2 linked regions of the Anaerosoma tenue genome follow. The protein of the gene in region 2 interacts with the protein of the main gene of each other region in a pairwise test. Links are inferred from orthologs where the notes say so. Each region holds a gene or a part of one and is shown on either strand. Other genes may lie near its edges.

What was found.
Region 1: the proteins of nusG (region 2) and rho interact in binary tests that used the Escherichia coli proteins (3 or more experiments, as listed by UniProt). The link is inferred for Anaerosoma tenue from one-to-one orthologs.

What each region holds. Positions count from the first base shown.
Region 1 is NZ_JALNTY010000001.1:754,118-757,432, reverse strand. Bases 263-3,262 are described here. They hold rho (transcription termination factor Rho), read left to right. Parts: upstream 263-1,087; coding sequence 1,088-2,437; downstream 2,438-3,262. Other genes in these bases: thyX (FAD-dependent thymidylate synthase), read left to right, coding at 3,143-3,262; rpmE (50S ribosomal protein L31), read left to right, coding at 2,665-3,066; fsa (fructose-6-phosphate aldolase), read left to right, coding at 429-1,091; MSB02_RS03755 (hypothetical protein), read left to right, coding at 263-428. Outside these bases: more of MSB02_RS03755, read left to right, coding at 1-262; more of thyX, read left to right, coding at 3,263-3,315. UniProt on the Escherichia coli protein: Facilitates transcription termination by a mechanism that involves Rho binding to the nascent RNA, activation of Rho's RNA-dependent ATPase activity, and release of the mRNA from the DNA template.
Region 2 is NZ_JALNTY010000003.1:283,942-286,978, forward strand. What follows is about bases 63-2,784. They hold nusG (transcription termination/antitermination protein NusG), read right to left. Parts: upstream 1,828-2,784; coding sequence 1,297-1,827; downstream 63-1,296. Other genes in these bases: rplA (50S ribosomal protein L1), read right to left, coding at 63-638; rplK (50S ribosomal protein L11), read right to left, coding at 750-1,175; secE (preprotein translocase subunit SecE), read right to left, coding at 1,834-2,067; rpmG (50S ribosomal protein L33), read right to left, coding at 2,253-2,402; tuf (elongation factor Tu), read right to left, coding at 2,570-2,784. Also shown: more of rplA, read right to left, coding at 1-62; more of tuf, read right to left, coding at 2,785-3,037. UniProt on the Escherichia coli protein: Part of the processive rRNA transcription and antitermination complex (rrnTAC). The complex forms an RNA-chaperone ring around the RNA exit tunnel of RNA polymerase (RNAP).

The sequences.
Region 1 (3,315 bases), on a different replicon or contig from region 2:
TGGTTGCCACCGGTGTGAAGTCGCTGATCGAACGCGCGGTGGTGGAGGGCGTGAGCATGGTGCTCGAGGGCATCCATGTGGCGCCAGGGTATATAGACCCTTCCCAGTTCAAGGACGCATCGGTGGTGCAGCTCCTCATCAGCGTTGACGACGAGGAAGCCCATCGGAGCCATTTCTACATCCGCGAGGTGCAGACCGAGGGGATGCGGCCCTTTGAGCGGTACCGTGCCAACTTCGACAACATCCGGCTGCTCGGACACTACGTTGAAGACCTGGCGCGTGAGCACGACGTGCCAGTGGTTCACAGCCATCAGCTCGACCGCACGGTGGCCGAGGTGCTGGAGCGGATCGTCGACGCGGTGATCCGTGAGGACGAGGAGCAGGAGCGGGAGGATGACCGTCCCGCCGGACGAGAGGATGCACGCTAGATGAAGTTCTTCCTGGACACCGCGAACCTTTCCGAGATCGAGGAGGCGGCTTCGTGGGGAGTGCTGGCGGGTGTCACCACCAACCCGTCGCTGTACGCCCGCGAAGGCGGCTCGCTCGCCGACTTCCACGCGCATATCCAGCGCATCTGTGAGATCTGCGACGGACCCGTGTCGGCCGAGACGGTGAGCCTCACGCGCGATGAGATCGTGGCCGAAGGGGAGACGCTCGCCGAGCTCGCGCCCAACGTCGTGGTCAAGGTTCCGGTGATGCCGGAGGGTCTCGCCGCCACCAAGGCGCTCGCCGAGCGCAACATCCACGTGAACATGACGCTCTGCTTCACCGTTCCTCAGGCGCTCATGGCGGCACGCGCCGGCGCGCGGTACGTGAGTCCGTTCATCGGCAGGTTCGATGACATCTCCGAGGACGGCCTTGAGCACCTCGGCAACATGATCGCCGCCCTGAACAACTACGACTTCCACCACCCGGTGGAGGTCATCGCCGCCTCCGTGCGGCACAACCAGCACGTCGTCGCGGCCGCGCTGATGGGCGCCGACATCGCCACGGTGCCGTTCGCGGTGCTGCAGAAGCTCGTGAAGCATCCCCTGACCGATCGCGGCCTGGAAGCGTTCCTGGCCGACTGGGAGAAGGTGAAGAACGCGTGAGTGCACGACCGCGTAAGAGAGGCCGTCGCGGAGGCGGTCAGCCCAAAGAGGTCCAGCCCTCGGTGACCCGCGAAGAACTTGCCGCCAAGACCGTCGCCGAGCTGCGGACGATGGCGTCCGAGCTGGAGCTCGACGTCAAGGCGCTCAAGAAGAAGGACGAGATCGTCGCGGCCGTGTACGAGGCGAAGGTGAAGGCCGAAGGGTTCGTGGAGATCGAGGGCATCCTCGACATCCTGCCCGAGGGCTACGGCTTCATCCGCACGAGCGGGTACCTGCCGGGTGACAACGACGTCTACTGCTCGATGTCGCTGATCCGGAGGTCCGACCTCCGCCGGGGCGACATGCTCAGGGGCCAGGTGCGCCCGCCCAAGGAGTCAGAGAAGTACCCGGCGCTCACCAAGCTGACGTCGGTCAACGGGCAGAACGTGGAGGAGTCGCGCGGACGCAAGAACTTCCGCGACCTCGTGCCGGTCTACCCCGACGAGCGCCTACGGCTCGAGCACGGGGAGAAGACGATCACGGCGCGGGTGATCGACCTGGTGGCCCCCATCGGCAAGGGCCAGCGCGGGCTCATCGTCTCACCGCCCAAGGCGGGCAAGACGACGGTCCTCAAGGACATCGCCGCCTCGCTCAGCGAGAACAACCCCGAGGTGTACCTCATGTGCCTGCTCGTGGACGAGCGGCCAGAGGAAGTCACCGACATGGAGCGTTCCATCAAGGGCGAGGTCGTCTCGTCCACCTTCGACATGCCCAGCGAGAACCACATCGCCGTAGCGGAGCTGGTGATGGAGCGCGCGAAGCGGCTCGTGGAGAGCGGCTTCGACGTGGTGATCCTGCTCGACTCGATCACGCGTCTTGCGCGTGCGTACAACCTCGCCACTCCGGCGAGCGGCCGGATCCTCTCCGGCGGCGTGGACTCCACGGCGCTCTATCCGCCCAAGAAGTTCTTCGGCGCGGCCCGCAACATCGAGAACGGCGGCTCGCTCACCATCCTCGCCACCGCGCTCGTGGACACGGGCTCCAAGATGGACGAGGTCATCTTCGAGGAGTTCAAGGGCACCGGCAACATGGAGCTCAGGCTCGACCGCAAGCTCGCCGACCGGCGTATCTTCCCGGCGATCGACGTCATCACGTCGGGCACCCGCAAGGAGGAGCTCATCCTCACGCAGATGGAGGCGCCATTCGTCTGGGGCCTGCGCCGCGTGCTGCACGGCGTGGACTCCACGGAGCGCGCCATGGAGATGCTCATCAAGGGGCTCAAGCAGACCAAGTCGAACCAGGAGTTCCTCACCAAGATGGCCAAGAGCGCGAGCGACAAGCGCGCCACCAACGGCATCGATATCTAGTTCCACCGCCGTGGTCATCGACGGGCGCGCGGATAACGACAAGACGGTGTGGCGGGAGTCCTGAGCGCAGCCTCCGCAGCCGCGTCCTGTGCGGCGAGGACGGCAAGCGTGGACTACCCGCCGCACCGGTCCCGGCCCGTTGCCGCTCGGCCCGCCCCGTGCTATGATTCGCGGGCTGTCCGCGCGCCTGGTCGGAAACCAGGTGCATACATACGGAGGTCTCCAAAGTGCGTAGTGGCATCCATCCCGAGTACGTCGAATCGAAGGTCACCTGTTCATGCGGTGAGACCTTCGTGACGCGCTCCACCAAGCCCGAGTTGCGCGTGGAGCTCTGCTCCAAGTGCCATCCGTTCTACACCGGTACGCAGAAGCTGGTCGACACCGGCGGACGCGTGCAGCGCTTCTCCAATAAGTTCGGCAACGCCGCCGCTGCGGTGGCCGAGAAGGAAGCGGCGGCCCGCGAGGCGCGCCAGAAGGCCGCCGAAGAGGCCGCGATCGCCGCTCGTGAGGAGAAGGCCAAGAAGGACTCCGTCAAGGCCGAGCGCGCCGCCAAGGTCGAGGTCGCCGAGGCCGTCGACAGCGGCGAGGCCGTGGCCGACGTGGTGGAAGAGGCTCCCGAGGGCGAGTAGCCGCCCGCGGGGCCGCAAAGCGTTATCATCGGGAAGGCGGGGAGTACCCGCCTTCCTGTGTTATCGGAGGCACATCGTGGACGTCAGGCTGCTCAACCACACGCCCGATCCGGAGCGCGCCATCGCCGCCGCCGCGCGGCTGTGCTATGCCCCGGTGGGCGCCGCCGAGCTCACCGAGACGATGTCGGATGAGGCCGTCCGGCGCGTGCTGAAGACGATCATCACCTCGGGCCATACCTCGGCGCTGGA
Region 2 (3,037 bases):
ACGGTGATCGACTTGATGTAGCGACCCTTGGATGAGGCGGGCTTCACACGCAGGATCTCGTCGAGCAGCGCCCCGTAGTTCTCCACGAGCGCCTCGACACTGAAGGACTTCTTTCCGATACCCACGTGCGCGATACCGTACTTGTCGGCTCGATACTCCACGCGGCCCGCCTTCAGCTCCTTCACGACCCGGCCGACATCCATGGTGACCGTGCCAAGCTTGGGGTTCGGCATGAGGCCGCGGGTGCCGAGGATCTTGCCGAGACGACCGACCTTGGACATCATGTCCGGCGTCGCCACCGTGGCGTCGAAGTCGAGGAATCCGCCGGAGATGCGCTCCACGAGGTCATCGGCACCAACGACATCGGCGCCCGCCTCCTCGGCCTCCTTCGCCTTCTCGCCCTGGGCGAACACGGCGACACGGACGGTCTTGCCGGTGCCCTGCGGCAGCGAGATGCTCCCGCGAACCTGCTGGTCGGCCTGGCGGGTGTCGATGCCGAGACGGAAGTGGACCTCCACCGTTTCATCGAACGCGGCTGAGGCGACCTCCTTGGCGAGCCTGATCGCCTCGAGCGGCGCGTAGAGCCGCTCCCGGTCCACCGCAGCCTGCGCGGCCGCGAACTTCTTACCTCGCTTCATCGTTCCTCCTCGTGGTCAGCGGGCAGCGAGTGCCCTCCCACATCACGCGACCGGCCGGATGCCGGACGCGAAACCTTCACGCAGACGCCGCTACACCCGGCGGCGGCCCGCCTAACCCTCTACCGTGATACCCATCGAACGGGCGGTACCCGCGATGATCTTCATGGCACCCTCGACGTCGTTGGCGTTCAGGTCGGGCATCTTGGTCTCGGCGATCTCACGAAGCTGGGCCTGGGTGACTGTAGCCACCTTCGTGCGGTTGGGCGTTGCCGAGCCGGACTCGATCCCGGCGGCCTGCTTGAGCAGGACGGCCGCGGGAGGAGTCTTGAGGATGTAGGTGAACGAGCGGTCCTCGTACACGGTAATCTCGACCGGGATGATGGTGCCCATCTTGTCCTGCGTGTCGGCGTTGAACGCCTGGCAGAACTGCATGATGTTCACCTGGTGCTGGCCGAGGGCCGGGCCGACAGGCGGGGCCGGGTTGGCCTGTCCTGCCGGGATCTGCAGTTTGATGAATCCGACGACTTTCTTCGCCATCTGTTCCGTCCTCACTCCTCGGCGTCTCGATCGACGCCGTTGACGTTCCTTCTCAACCGAGCGATCCCTCACGAGAAGCCCGGTGGCAGCATCCCCCACCGGCGCGAGCGGACTCGCTTCGTTACAACTTGGCCACCTGGTCGAAACTGAGCTCGACCGGCGTCTCGCGGCCGAAGATGGAGACCAACACCTTCAGCTTGCCCTGATCGGCGTTGACCTCGGCGATCACGCCATCGAAGTCCTCGAGAGGACCGGACGTGACCTTCACAGGCATGCCGTCGATGAAGTCGGTCATCGTGCGAGGCTTAGCCGACGCAGACACCCTGCCCTTGATCCGCTCGACCTCGGCGCGGGACAGCGGCACCGGCTTGGCCTGGGCGCCCACGAACCCGGTGACACCCGGCGTGTTGCGGACGACGTACCAGGAGTCGTCGTCGAGCTCCATCTGCACCAGGATATAGCCCGGGAAGACCTTCTTCTCGCTCGTGACCTTGCGGCCGCCGGCCTTGAGGTCGGTCACGGTCTCCTTGGGGATGAGGACGTCGAAGATCTTGTCCTGTACGCCCATGGAGTCGATCCGGTGACGGAGGTTGGTGGCCACCTTGTTCTCGTAGCCCGAGTATGTGTGTATGACGTACCACTTCTTGGCCATGACGTCCTACCTGCCCATCCCGGCGAGCACGTCTATGAAGACGAACGACGAGATGTTGTCGATGACGAGCGTGAAGAGCACGAAGAATATGAGTGTCACGACCACGATCACGCTGGAACTCAGCACTTCCTGACGCGACGGCCAGACCACGCGCTTGAGTTCACCCTTGACGTCCTTGAAGTACTGGCCGATGCGCTTGAACACACCCGGCTTCGCGGCGCTCTTCTTGCCCTGGCCCATGCGTTTCACACCTCTTCCGCCCCGCCGTGAGCGGGACCGGTATCTCATGCCGCACACTGCGGCCGATCCGTATCTGGCAGGGCAGGAGGGATTCGAACCCCCAACATCCGGTTTTGGAGACCGGCGCTCTACCGTTGGAGCTACTGCCCTGTAACGCGCCTTGCGACGCGGTGTAACCCGACCCGCTAGCGGGTCTCCTTGTGGAGCGTGTGGGTCTGGCACCACTTGCAGTACTTCTTGTACTCGATGCGCTCCGGGTTGTTCTGCTTGTTCTTGTTCGTCGTATAGTTTCGCCGCTTGCACTCTGTGCACGCCAGCGTGACGAGCGTTCTCATCGTTCCTCCTCACGACCGTGGACCGGACCATCCGGCCACTGGCCGCACGATAGCGTAATCTAACACCCGCTCTAGAGCACTGTCAAAAACACGACACCGCGCATGAGCGGCGAAAACGGGGCCTGGCCATGTGCCAGGCCCCGTCTCGGTTCTGATGGGGTGAAGACCTACTTGATGATCTTCGTCACACGGCCCGAGCCGACGGTCCGGCCGCCCTCGCGGATAGCGAAGCGCAGGCCTTCCTCCATCGCGATGGGGCCGATGAGCTCGCCTTTGATCTCGACGTTATCGCCGGGCATGACCATCTCGGTGCCCTCGGGCAGGTGCGCCACGCCGGTCACGTCGGTGGTCCGGAAGTAGAACTGCGGACGGTAGCCGTCGAAGAACGGGGTGTGACGGCCGCCTTCCTCCTTGGTCAGGATGTAGACCTGGCCGAGGAACTCGGTGTGCGGGGTGATCGAACCGGGCTTGCAGAGCACCTGGCCGCGCTCGATCTCGTCGCGGGCGACGCCGCGCAGCAGCACGCCGATGTTGTCGCCGGCCTCGGCCTGGTCGAGCAGCTTGCGGAACATCTCCACGCCGGTGACGACGGTCTTGCGGGTCTCCTCGTGGATGCCCACGATCTCGACCTCGTC